Regions from separate parts of the Streptomyces sp. NPDC037100 genome, predicted to be linked through region 3. Evidence: riboswitches for the same ligand, from Rfam matches in the RefSeq annotation. Region 3 holds a riboswitch; each other region holds the start of a gene.
What was found. A riboswitch is a leader RNA that binds a small molecule or an ion and turns the genes downstream of it on or off. The one in region 3 is predicted to bind cyclic di-AMP.
Positions count from the first base shown of each region.

Region 1: it holds a riboswitch for cyclic di-AMP, as region 3 does, so the genes downstream of both, ACZ7EG_RS32550 (C40 family peptidase) here and ACZ7EG_RS36825 (M23 family metallopeptidase) in region 3, are expected to answer to the same signal.
Region 2: it holds a riboswitch for cyclic di-AMP, as region 3 does, so the genes downstream of both, ACZ7EG_RS14760 (transglycosylase family protein) here and ACZ7EG_RS36825 (M23 family metallopeptidase) in region 3, are expected to answer to the same signal.

Region 1 covers NZ_JBVJSX010000012.1:138,951-143,197, forward strand. The annotation lists gene ACZ7EG_RS32515 (urease subunit alpha) at 1-227, opposite strand, end outside; gene ACZ7EG_RS32520 (urease subunit beta) at 220-531, opposite strand; gene ACZ7EG_RS32525 (urease subunit gamma) at 545-847, opposite strand; gene ACZ7EG_RS32530 (hypothetical protein) at 961-1,089, opposite strand; gene ACZ7EG_RS32535 (hypothetical protein) at 1,140-1,388, opposite strand; partial or broken gene ACZ7EG_RS32540 (ATP-dependent Clp protease proteolytic subunit) at 1,449-1,541, shown strand; gene ACZ7EG_RS32545 (hypothetical protein) at 1,701-2,009, shown strand; cyclic di-AMP (ydaO/yuaA leader) riboswitch at 2,376-2,556, shown strand; gene ACZ7EG_RS32550 (C40 family peptidase) at 2,560-3,033, shown strand; gene ACZ7EG_RS32555 (DUF6328 family protein) at 3,116-3,745, shown strand; gene ACZ7EG_RS32560 (ATP-binding protein) at 3,883-4,247, opposite strand, start outside.
Region 2 covers NZ_JBVJSX010000004.1:120,191-124,437, reverse strand. The annotation lists gene ACZ7EG_RS14770 (cytochrome P450 family protein) at 1-208, shown strand, start outside; gene ACZ7EG_RS14765 (transglycosylase family protein) at 329-1,288, shown strand; cyclic di-AMP (ydaO/yuaA leader) riboswitch at 1,517-1,681, shown strand; gene ACZ7EG_RS14760 (transglycosylase family protein) at 1,686-2,369, shown strand; gene eno (phosphopyruvate hydratase) at 2,633-3,913, shown strand; gene ACZ7EG_RS14750 (FtsB family cell division protein) at 4,021-4,247, shown strand, end outside.
Region 3 covers NZ_JBVJSX010000017.1:46,442-50,688, reverse strand. The annotation lists gene ACZ7EG_RS36835 (M16 family metallopeptidase) at 1-357, shown strand, start outside; gene ACZ7EG_RS36830 (M16 family metallopeptidase) at 354-1,742, shown strand; cyclic di-AMP (ydaO/yuaA leader) riboswitch at 1,935-2,099, shown strand; gene ACZ7EG_RS36825 (M23 family metallopeptidase) at 2,112-2,900, shown strand; gene ACZ7EG_RS36820 (GntR family transcriptional regulator) at 3,134-3,829, shown strand; gene ACZ7EG_RS36815 (HPr family phosphocarrier protein) at 3,988-4,247, opposite strand, start outside.

The DNA.
Region 1 (4,247 bases), on a different contig from region 3:
GTGATCACCGTGTCCGGGGTGCCCTCCGCGCGCGTGGCCCGCGCCTGGCCCATGGACTCGCGGATGACCTTGCCGCCGCCGAACACGGCCTCGTCACCGGCGAGTCCGGGGCCGCCGGAACGGTCCTCCTCGATCTCGACCAGCAGGTCGGTGTCGGCGAGGCGGATCCGGTCGCCGGTCGTCGGGCCGAACAGGTCGGCGTACGCGGCACGCGAGATCTCAGGCATCGAGGGCACCTCCGGTCTCCCCGCGCAGACCGGGCACCACACGGGCTCCGGCCAGCGGAACGAGTTCGACGTCGACGGGGATCCCGGGCTCGAAGCGCACGGCCGTGCCGGCCGCGACGTTCAGCCGCTTGCCACGTGCGGCGGCGCGGTCGAACTCCAGGCCGGGATTGGCCTCGGCGAAGTGGTAGTGGGAGCCGACCTGTACGGGCCGGTCGGCGGCATTGAGGACGGTGAGGCGGGTGACCTCGCGCCCCTCGTTGTAGGCAATCGGGTCCTCGGCGAACAGGATCTCTCCGGGAATCACGGCGGTCTCCCCGTCAGACGATCGGCTCGTGGACGGTGACGAGCTTGGTGCCGTCCGGGAAGGTGGCCTCGACCTGGACGTCGTGGATCATCTCGGGGATGCCCTCCATGACGTCGTCCCTGGTCAGGAGTTTACGTCCGGAGGACATGAGCTCCGCTACGGTCCGGCCGTCCCGCGCGCCTTCGAGGATGTGCGAGGTGATGAGCGCGACCGCCTCGGGGTGGTTGAGCTTCAGACCACGGGCCCGGCGCTTCTCGGCGACGTCCGCCGCCACGTGGATCAGCAGTCGTTCTTGCTCGTGCGGGGTCAGCTGCACGTCCCACCTCACAGTCGTCGCTCCGGGCCGTGCGGGGCCCGGTTGCCGCGGCCACGGGGCAAAGTGCCAGGTGGCGTGGAGCGGCAGGCTAGTCGGACCGCGTTTCGGGCACGTTAATCCAGTCGTGATCCACCGGTCGGCGTGTCCCCGTCCCGCATGCCGATCAGCGCCCGCAGACCGTCCCGGAGGGCCTCGACCGGCGCCGGCCCGAAGAGGGACTGCTGGGCGATGAACCCGAGCACCGCGGCATCATCGTGCGGGCCACGTGGTCCGGCGCCACGTCCGCCCGGCATCATCCCGGCCTCCTGGTAGTCCTCGACGATCCTCCCCAGGCCGCGCGGACCGAGCCGTAGCCGTCCGCGAGCAGGAGTGCCGGCTCCTCGTTGCGCAGGGTCTCCGTCCACACCTGGACGACGAGCCGCGGGAAGGCGGGCCGGCCGTCGACGACCAGGGACTCACGGGCGGCGAGCGTCCTGCCGAGAACGGAGGCGATGAGTTCGTCGGACCTGCGCGTGATGCGGAAGGTCGTGGACAAGGTCACCGAGGTCTTCCGTCTGCACGGGCACGGGCCTAGTGGCCGGCCCTCCAGTGCTCCGCCGCGATGCCCCTGCCCGAGCCGATCCGCGGTCAGGCGAGCGATCTGGCCATCCAGGCGGATGAGTTGGCCCGCGTCCGGAGCCGGATGGAGGAGATGCTCGCCCTGAACACGGGCCGCACCCGGGAGCAGGTGAGCGCGGACATCGAGCGGGACAAGTCCTCACCGCGCAGGAGGCGGCGGAGTACGGCCTGGTGGACGGGATCATCCCCGGCCGCAAGGCCACCCTCGCCCCGCCGACCGGGCAGTGAGGCCCCGGTGCTCCCGCCCGAACTGCCGTCGCTTCCCGCCCTGACCCGCGCCGAGGCGGAACTGATCGACCGTTACCTCGACGTCGTCGACCTGCTCGGCCGCATCAACCCGGCCCGCGACGGCGACACCTACCGCGGGCTGCGCGCCGCCCAGGCCCTCGTCGGCAAGGTGACCGCGCTGCGTGATGCTCTGGCCCTGATGCACCAGCGGGGCGAGACGGAACTGCACGCCGACACCCTGGTCCGGGCGCTGCGCGTGCTGGACGGTGAGCGGCGCACGGCCCGGCTCACCCTGCCCCCGGAGTCCGTCAGTTGACGCGAAGCCGTCGGTCCGGATGCCCGACGACGGCGGAGCGTTCGGAGCTGAGTTGAAACGGACCAAAAGACGTACCCCTGTTCGGAGTAGGCGGAGGACCGATTTTCGGGCCCTCCCGGTTGCGCAACACGCGTAGCCCGGGGACGGACTGGGGTATTCCGCCGCTGGTCCGACGGTCCGCGAACCCGTGGACAGTGGCGCGAACGCACACGTGTCCACCCGAACGGGTGAGTGGTGAGTAACAACACAAATCCCCGGTTCCGTTGGGAAATCCGGACAGGCATGCGCCAAGATCCCTGTCTGACGACAAGCCCCCGCCGCTGTGGCGGGGCGATCCGGGCGGACGCCGAGTCCTGCCGCCGCCCGGATGACCGGTCGACAGGAGTGGATCGGCAGGAGTGGAGGACCCAAGCACGACGGGTCGCCGGAACGGTCACGCCATGACCGGACCCGAGCAGCCCTTGGGGTGAAGCCGCGTCAGCGGCCGGGCAACTTTGTCAGCCCGAATCCGACAGGTCATCCTTCACAGGCGGCTGACGAAGGGTTGCGCATGACTGCGCTCAATCGTGTCCCGTCGCTCATGGCCCGAGCCGGTACGGCCTCGGCGCTCACCATCGCCGCGGTGGGCGGCTCGATCGTGGCGCCCGGCTTCACCTCCGAGGCCGCGGCAGCCACACCGGCGACCAAGGCACTCCAGATCGCGGCATCCAAGAAGGGTTCGCCCTACAAGTACGGGGCGATAGGGCCGCACCGGTTCGACTGCTCCGGGCTCACGCTCTACTCGTTCAAGAAGGCCGGCAAGAAGCTCCCCCGCACGGCTGCCCAGCAGTACAACAAGACGCGCCACATCTCCGCCAAGAACCGCAAGGCGGGAGACCTGGTGTTCTTCCACTCGGGCAGCAACGTGTACCACGTCGGTATCTACGCGGGTAAGAACAAGCTCTGGCACTCCCCGAAGAGCGGGGACGTGGTGCGACTGCAGAAGATCTGGACCAAGAGCGTCTGGTACGGGCGCGTGAAGTGATCCGCCCGGCGTGCGGCGGCGTCCTTGACGCGCCGCCGCACGCCGGAGCGTGACACGGCCGTAAGTGGATACCCGTGACGTCATGGCCGAGCACCGTCCCTGCACCGCGCGCAACGAGACTCCGCTGCAACGCGCCGACCGCAACTTCGTCGAGCTGCTCCAGGAACTCCGCGTCACCCAGACGGGTGTGCAGATCCTCTTCGCCTTCCTGCTGTCGCTGGCCTTCACCTCGCGCTTCGGGGACCTGGACACGGTTCAGCGCGTCACCTACGTCATCACGCTGCTGCTGGCGGTCCTGGCCGCCGCGCTCTTCACCGCGCCGGCCGCGCTGCACCGCTCCCTCTTCCAGCAGGGCGCCAAGCCCCGCATAGTGCAGGTCTCCTCGCGTCTGGCCACGACCGGTCTGAGCGTGCTGGTGTTCGCGTTCAGCGGTTCGGTGCTGCTGGTGGTCGACGTGACCACGGGCCGGGCCGGTGGCATCGCCGCGGGCGTCGCGACCTTCCTGGTCTGCGTCGGGCTGTGGGGGATACTCCCCCGGCTGGTGCGACGGGCGGGGCTGCACGTGGAACGGGACGGAGCCGGGGAGACCACCGAGGAGGAGCCGGAGGGGGCCGAGATCCGGATCCCGGCACCGCTGCGGCGCACCGTCCGGCAGCCGTCAGAGCTGCGAGGGGCGGCAGCGCACCGGGAGGCGTCGGCGCGGCACCGGTGAGGGCCGCGGGCTCGGGCGGGTCGCACAGCGCGCAGCGGGCCGCGTAGAGCCGCGAGGGTGGCCCGGATGTGGGTCGCGCGGGCCGGGGTGCGTCGAGGCACCCGGTGGGGAGGGCCTTCAGGTCCTGCTGTGACCGGCTACGCCTCCTGCTGGCCCGCCGTCGTCACCGGGCGGACCGGGACGGCCCACGGGAGTTCGATCGAGATGGTCTTGCCGCCTTCGCGGGTGGGGCGGATACGGAGTCTGCCACCGCACTCGGCGGTCAGCCAGCGGATGATGACCAGGCCGCGGCCGTTGTCCTGCTGGACGGCTGCGGGCAGGCGTCTGGGGAAGCGCGGGTGACTGTCCGTGACACCGATGCGCAGCCGTTCGTCGCGATCCAGCTCGACCTCCACGGTGAAGGTGGGCGACTGACCGAAGGTGTGCTGGACGGCGTTGGTGGCGAGTTCCGAGATGATGAGCCGGACGGTGTCGGACACCTCCGTGTCCGTCGGCAGGCCCC
Region 2 (4,247 bases), on a different contig from region 3:
CCACTACTGCCTCGGCGCCCCGCTGGCCCGCCTGGAGGGGCAGACCGCGCTCGCCACCCTCCTCACCCGCCTCCCGGACCTCCGGCTCGCTGCCGATCCGGCCGAGCTGAGATGGCGCGGCGGCCTCATCATGCGCGGGCTGCGCACGCTGCCGGTGGAGTTCGCACCGGCAGCACCGGCCGAACGTGACGAAACATCAGACCTGTGATCTTCACGTGATCTGCGCGGCATGAACTTGTGACAAGTGATCGTCTGCCGATACGTTCACCCATCAACGCGGAGGGATTCACGCCGCGTCGATCACCGCTGTCGCGCGAAAGGTCTCCGTATGCTCTCCGGGAACGGTCGACACCGTCGCCCACGCCAGGCTCCGGCTCTCCTCGTCGCGGCCGGAGTGACCGGCTCCGCCATCGCGATCCCACTCCTCGGGGCCTCCGGTGCCAGTGCGGCCGACGGCACGACCTGGGACAAGGTCGCGGACTGCGAGACCGGCGGCGCCTGGAGCCAGAACAGCGGCAACGGTTACTACGGCGGCCTGCAGTTGTCCCAGGAGGACTGGGAGAACCACGGCGGCCTCGACTACGCCGCGAGCGCCGACCTGGCCAGCCGCTCACAGCAGATAGCCGTGGCCGAGAGAATCCTCGCCGACCAGGGAGTCGGCGCGTGGCGCACCTGTGGACTGCTCTCCGGCCTCGAGCAGGGCAAGGGGTCGGACTCGTCCGGTTCATCCGACTCGTCCGGTGAGGTCGACTCGCCCGGTCTGCTCGACTCGCTCGGTTCGTCCCCTTCGGGCAGTCCTTCCTCCTCTCCTTCGTCGTCACCTGACGCGTCATCGGCCTCGAAGGATGAAACCGCCAAGCCGGACAAGTCCACCGAAACCACCGGCTCGTCGCAGAAGCGGCAGTCCGACGGCTCCCCGTCGGCCACCTCCAAGGGCGACAAAGCCGACAGCGCCCGGCAGGGTGGCGACTCCTCGCGGCCGACCGACACCGGCTCCGGCCGTCATCGCGGCCCCAGCGCCGACGAAACCGGCGCGTCCGACGGCGATGGTGCGGGGAAGTCCACGGGGCGTCACTCCGCGCAGGCTGACGAGGGTTCCGGCGACGCGTCCGAGGGCGCCTACATCGTGGGCGTCGGCGACAGTCTCTGGTCCATCGCCGACGCCCTTCAGGTCAGCGGCGGATGGCACACGCTCTACGAGGGCAACGAGAACGAGGTCGGCGCCGACCCGGACCTCATCCACCCCGGTCAGGCGCTCGCGGTCGAGGGCGAAGCGGACGAGAAGTAGCCGTTCGGGCAGTGCGGAAACGGGGGGCGAAGTCCCCCCTAAACCGTGCGAGTTGACGTCATGTTTCGCGGCTAATGTCCCATTTGGGGCCCGTGAGAGATAGATCTCAGAAGCCCTGATCGTCTTTGAAATTCAGTGGATCGCGTGTCTACGGTCGTGATCGCTCGTCACCGCGAGCCCCGGCTGCCGCAACGCCGAATCCTGCCAGCGGCCGTACGGGAACAGTCGTCGCGTCAAGCGCCGTAGGCAGGAGCGGGGGACCCAAGGTAAGTGCCCGACCGGCCGGTTGCCGGAAGGGCTTGGGGTGAAGCCGCGTCCCGAGAGGGGCGCGGCCGGGCAACTCAACCGGCCCGAACCCGACAGCTCACCTCGCAGGCGTCGGTGAGGGGATCTCTCCATGCTGTTTTCCGGCAAGGGCACGCACCGCCGTCCGTCCAAGGCCACTCGTGCCATCGCCATCGCCGGTGTCACCGGTGCCGCCGTCGCCGCCCCGCTGATGGCGGCCGGCAACGCCTCCGCCGCCACCGCCTCCGAGTGGGACGCGGTCGCCCAGTGCGAGTCCGGCGGCAACTGGTCCATCAACACCGGCAACGGCTACTACGGCGGTCTGCAGTTCTCCGCCTCCACCTGGTCCGGCTACGGCGGCACCAAGTACGCCTCCACCGCCGACCAGGCGACCAAGGCCCAGCAGATCGAGATCGCCGAGAAGGTCCTGGCGAGCCAGGGCAAGGGTGCCTGGCCGGTCTGCGGCAAGGGCCTGTCGAGCGCCGGCTACACCGGCGGCGGCTCCTCGAGCGACTCCGGAAGCTCCTCGCAGAGCACCGAGACCCGTCAGACCGAGCAGCAGCCGGCCTCCCGCTCCGACGAGCGCCCGGCGGCCAAGAAGACCGTCACCACCCCGACCGGCAAGAAGGTCGAGAAGGGCGACGGCGAGTACAAGGTCGTCAAGGGTGACACCCTCGGCTCGATCGCCGCGGACGAGAAGGTCAAGGGCGGCTGGGAGAAGCTCTTCCAGCTGAACAAGGACATCATCGAGGACGCCAACCTCATCTACCCGGGCCAGCAGCTGCACCTGAAGTAAGCAGCGGCCCCGGCCGGACCCGTCCAGGGTCCACGGACTCCCCGCCCCGGTGCGTCATCCCCCGTACGCGCCGGGGCGGGGTTTTTTCGGCAACCGGCTTTGTTCCGTTCGGAAACAATTTACTCTCGGTTCTGTCCATGGGGTGGGCGACCCGGTGGCCGATCGCCCGGAGCCGGTTAGGCTCATGTCGCGAGCCACCGGGCCCGCACCTCGCCGGGTCCGCGCGACCCGCGTCACCGCGTCACATCAAGAAGGAGATGCTCGTGCCGTCCATCGACGTCGTCGTAGCCCGGGAAATCCTGGACTCCCGAGGCAACCCCACGGTCGAGGTCGAGGTCGGCCTCGACGACGGCAGCACGGGTCGTGCCGCCGTCCCGTCCGGCGCCTCCACGGGCGCCTTCGAGGCCATCGAGCTCCGCGACGGCGACTCGAACCGCTACCTCGGCAAGGGTGTGGAGAAAGCCGTTCTCGCGGTCATCGAGCAGATCGGCCCGGAGCTGGTCGGCTACGACGCCACCGAGCAGCGCCTGATCGACCAGGCGATGTTCGACCTGGACGCCACCGACAACAAGGGCTCCCTCGGCGCCAACGCCATCCTCGGCGTCTCCCTCGCCGTGGCCCACGCCGCCTCCGAGGCCAGCGACCTCCCCCTCTTCCGCTACCTGGGCGGCCCCAACGCGCACCTGCTGCCGGTGCCGATGATGAACATCCTGAACGGCGGTTCGCACGCCGACTCCAACGTGGACATCCAGGAGTTCATGATCGCCCCGATCGGCGCGGAGTCCTTCTCCGAGGCCCTGCGCTGGGGCGCCGAGGTCTACCACACCCTGAAGAAGGTCCTGAAGAGCAAGGGCCTGGCCACCGGCCTCGGCGACGAGGGCGGCTTCGCCCCGAACCTCGGCTCCAACCGCGAGGCCCTCGACCTCATCCTCGAGGCGATCAAGGAAGCCGGTTACACCCCCGGCGAGCAGATCGCCCTGGCGCTCGACGTCGCCGCCTCCGAGTTCTACAAGGACGGCGTCTACACCTTCGAGGGCAAGAACCGCTCGGCGGCCGAGATGACCGAGTACTACGCGGAGCTCGTCGACGCGTACCCGCTCGTCTCCATCGAGGACCCGCTGTTCGAGGACGACTGGGAGGGCTGGAAGACCATCACCGACAAGCTCGGTGACAAGGTCCAGCTCGTCGGCGACGACCTGTTCGTCACCAACCCCGAGCGCCTCGCCCGCGGCATCGAGGAGGGCGCGGCCAACGCGCTCCTGGTCAAGGTCAACCAGATCGGTTCGCTCACCGAGACCCTGGACGCCGTCGAGCTGGCCCAGCGCAACGGCTTCAAGTGCATGATGTCCCACCGCTCCGGCGAGACCGAGGACGTCACCATCGCCGACCTGGCCGTCGCCACCAACTGCGGCCAGATCAAGACCGGCGCCCCGGCCCGCTCCGAGCGCGTCGCCAAGTACAACCAGCTGCTGCGCATCGAGGAGATCCTCGACGACGCCGCGGTCTACGCCGGCCGCAGCGCCTTCCCGCGCTTCAAGGGCTGACCCGACCCGGCCCGTAAGTAGCAGCGTCGTACGTACGTCCCCGTACTCGGTCCCGTACCGTGTCCGGGGACGTACGCGCGTATGACGGTGGAGCGGGAGGCGGACAGATGGCCGTGAAGGACCGGGACCGGTTCTCCACCGCGACCAGGATCCGGTTGCTCGGCGAGCAGACCGCGGCCCGGGTCTACCGTTCCCAGACCAGGCGCCAGGCCCGCCGCTCGCGGCTGACCGGCCGGGCCGCCCTGCTCGCCCTGGTGATGTGCTCGCTGATCGTGGCCCTGGCCTATCCGATGCGGGAGTACGTCTCGCAGCGCGCCGAGATCGACGACCTCCA
Region 3 (4,247 bases):
GACGTGGAGGTTCCGGTCATCGAGACCGCCATCGACGAGGAGCTCGCCCGGTTCGCCGAGGAGGGGCCCACGGCCGAGGAGATGGAGCGCGCCCAGGCCCAGTTGGAGCGCGAGTGGCTGGACCGGCTCGGCACGGTCGCGGGCCGCGCCGACGAACTGTGCCGGTACGCCGTGCTGTTCGGCGATCCGCAGCTCGCCCTGACCGCCGTCCAGCGCGTGCTGGAGATCACGCCGGAGGAGGTCCAGGAGGTCGCCAAGGCCCGCCTGCGGCCCGACAACCGCGCGGTGCTCGTCTATGAGCCGACCGCCCCCGAAGCCCCCGCCGACCAGGACGAGAACGAGGAGGCGGCCCGGTGACCGAGCTCGCCACGATGGACTTCCACCCCCGGCCGCAGGCGGGCGACGCCAAGCCGTGGGCCTTCCCGGCCCCCGAGCGCGGCTCGCTCGACAACGGCCTCACGGTGTTGCGCTGCCACCGCCCCGGCCAGCAGGTCGTCGCCGTGGAGGTGCTGCTCGACGCCCCCCTGGACGCCGAGCCCGCCGGCCTCGACGGTGTGGCCACGATCATGGCCCGGGCCTTCTCCGAGGGCACCGACAAGCACTCCGCCGAGGACTTCGCCGCCGAGCTGGAGCGCGCCGGCGCCACCCTCGACGCGCACGCCGACCACCCCGGCGTCCGGCTCAGCCTGGAGGTGCCGGCCTCCCGGCTCGCCAAGGGACTGGGCCTGGTCGCCGACGCCCTGAGGGCTCCCGCGTTCGCCGACAGCGAGGTCGAGCGGCTGGTCGCCAACCGTCTCGACGAGATCCCGCACGAGTTGGCCAACCCGTCCCGCCGTGGCGCCAAGGAGCTCTCCAAGGAGCTCTTTCCGGCGGACTCGCGCATGTCGCGCCCGCGGCAGGGCACCGAGGAGACCGTCGCCGCCATCGACTCCGCGGCCGTGCGCGCCTTCTACGAGAAGCACGTCCGCCCTGCCACGGCCACCGTCGTGGTCGTCGGCGACCTCACCGGCATCGACCTGGACGCCCTGCTCGGGGACACGCTGGGCGCCTGGACGGGCTCCCCGGCCGAGCCGCGTCCGGTGCCGCCGGTGACCGCCGACGACACCGGCCGGGTCGTCATCGTGGACCGCCCGGGCGCCGTCCAGACGCAGCTGCTGATCGGCCGGATCGGGCCGGACCGGCACGACCGCGTGTGGCCCGCGCAGGTGCTCGGCACGTACTGCCTCGGCGGCACCCTCACCTCCCGCCTGGACCGCGTCCTGCGGGAGGAGAAGGGCTACACCTACGGCGTACGGGCGTTCGGCCAGGTCCTCAGGTCCGCCCCGGACGGCACGGGTGCGGCGATGCTCGCCATCAGCGGCTCCGTGGACACGCCCAACACCGGCCCCGCTCTGGAGGACCTCTGGACGGTGCTGCGCACCCTCGCCGCCGAGGGGCTGACCGACGCCGAGCGGGACGTCGCCGTGCAGAATCTGGTCGGCGTCGCGCCGCTGAAGTACGAGACGGCAGCGGCCGTCGCGAGCACGCTGGCCGACCAGGTCGAGCAGCATCTGCCCGACGACTACCAGGCCACGCTGTACCGGCAGCTCGCCACGACCGGCACCGTGGAGGCCACCGCGGCGGCCGTCAGCGCCTTCCCGGTGGATCGGCTGGTGACCGTCCTCGTCGGTGACGCGGCGCAGATCAAGGCGCCTGTCGAGGCCCTCGGCATCGGCGAAGTCACCGTCGTCGCCGCCGAGTAGCGGCACGCCCGCGCAGGGGCCCTGGTTGTCTTCAAAGGCGCCAGGGCCCCTTTATGCCCGAATTGGGGTGGGAGTTGCCTGTCTGCCCTGTGGGATGCGCTACAAAAGCCGGGATTCGTTTGGGAATTGAAAGTGGCGCCGCTTAGCGTCGTCCGGGCTGTTCGTCAGGCAGTGCGCCGCACCCGCGGCACCGGACAGTCATCGCCGAGTCCCCGTACGGCGCGAGCCAGGGGAGCCGGGGACCCACCGCAGTCCCTGGGGTGAATCGGACGCCCGCGCGTGCCGCGAGGGAGTCCGTAGGAGACCTTCCTGCTCCGAACCCGTCAGCTAACCCGGTAGGCGAGAGGGAAGGAAAGGACCAGCCACCACATGGCGTTCACTCGCGCCACCGGGAAGCACCGTCGTCCCAGCAGGATCCAGCGTCGCACCGCCCGCGCGGCGGGTGTCGCGGCCCTCGCCACCACCGGCGTGATCGGCACCGTGGCTGCCCCCGCGGCCTTCGCTGCCGAGCCCAGCGCCGAGCAGACCGGCCTCACCCCGGTCGTCACCATGGGCGACACCGTGGCCCAGCAGATCGACGCCCAGGCCGTCGCGCAGCAGCAGGCCGCCGAGGAGGCCGCCGCCAAGCGGAAGGCCGAGGAGGCCGCCCGCAAGCGGGCCGCCGAGGAGGCCGAGAAGGCCAAGGAAGCGGCCGAGGAGGCCCGCGAGGCCAAGGAGCGCGCCGCCCGCGAGGCCGAGCGCAAGCGCCTCAACGCCTACGTGGCCCCGATCTCCGGCTCGTACGTCTCCACCGGCTACAAGGCCAGCAGCGGCCTGTGGTCCTCCGGCAGCCACACCGGCGTGGACTTCCACGCCGCCAGCGGCACCTCCGTGCACGCCGTCGGCGCGGGCACCGTCGTCGAGGCCGGCTGGGGCGGTTCCTACGGCAACCAGATCGTGATCAAGATGAACGACGGGACGTACACCCAGTACGGCCACCTGTCCTCCGTCGGCGTCTCGGTGGGCCAGCAGGTCACCCCCGGCCAGCAGATCGGCCTGTCCGGCGCGACCGGCAACGTCACCGGCCCGCACCTGCACTTCGAGGCCCGTACGAGCCCCGAGTACGGCTCGGACATCGACCCGGTCGCCTACCTGCGCTCGCACGGCGTCGGCGTCTGAGCGGAACCCCTCCGTCGTTCCCGAAGCCCCGGCTCCCCGAGCCGGGGCTTTCGGTGTTTTCCGGATGCCCGCCGGATGCCCGCGGGGCGTCTCTGGAAGCCCGCCGGATGTCCGCTGTCCAAAAAATATCCCTGGATTCCCGCCTGCCGTCGGAAATTCCGGCTCATTGCAATAGAGTCACGGAAACACGCGCCGCTCGTCGGCGTTTCACGGGGATTAAGGGGAGGTCGGTCATGCGTATTCCCGCGCACTCGGTGTGCACGGCCATCCGGGACGACATCGTCGCGGGTGTCCACGCACGCGGCAGCCGGCTCACCGAGGAACTCCTCGCCCGCCGCTACGGCGTCTCGCGGGTGCCCGTCCGGGAGGCGCTGCGCACTCTGGAGGCCGAGGGCTTCGTGGTGACTCGCCGGCACGCGGGCGCGTGCGTGGCCGAGCCCACCGAGCAGGAGGCCGGCGACCTGCTGGAGATGCGGATGCTCCTGGAGCCGCTCGGTGCGGCCCGCGCCGCCCAGCGCCGCACCGAGGCGCATCTGAAGGTCCTGCGCGGCCTGGTCCGGCTGGGCCAGGACAGGGCCCGTCGCGGCAACAGCGACGACCTGCGCTCCCTGGGCGCCTGGTTCCACGAGACGCTCGCCCAGGCCTCCGGCAGCCACGCCCTGACCTCGATGCTCACCCAGCTCCGCCACAAGATCACATGGATGTACGTCGTGGAGGCGCCGCTCAGCCCGGTGGAGTCCTGGACGGAACACGGCGCGATCGTGGACGCGGTGGCGCGCGGGGACGGTGAGCGCGCTCGGGCGGTCACGGCGCTGCACACCGAGCGCGCGATCGGCGCGCACCGCCTGCGCCTCGGCTCCGCCGAGGAACGCGCCGACCGTGTGAGGAACTCGCAACATCCCGTAAACACGGCGAGCCTGCGGCTTTAACACGGCAGCCGTATACAAAGAGAGGCGAATTCCCGGGGGTTTATTTCCGATGCCCGAAGACGGGAATTACTGCCCCCTATGGACCGGGAATGGCGAAGGGCCCGCCCGGTCAATTCGGACGAGCCCTTCGCTGTGCGCCGCATCGGGCGCTCAGGACATCAGACGGTCTCGGGCAGTTCCTCGAGACCCTCGGAGACCAGCTTCGCCAGCCGGTCGAGGGCGGCGTCCGCGCCCTCGGCGTCGGAGGCGAGGACGATCTCCTCGCCCCCCTGGGCGCCGAGGCCCAGGACGGCCAGCATCGAGGCCGCGTTGACGGGGTTGCCGTCAGCCTTGGCGATCGTCACCGGGACGCCTGCGGCCGTGGCGGCTCGGACGAAGATGGAGGCGGGGCGGGCGTGGAGGCCCTCGGCCCAGCCGA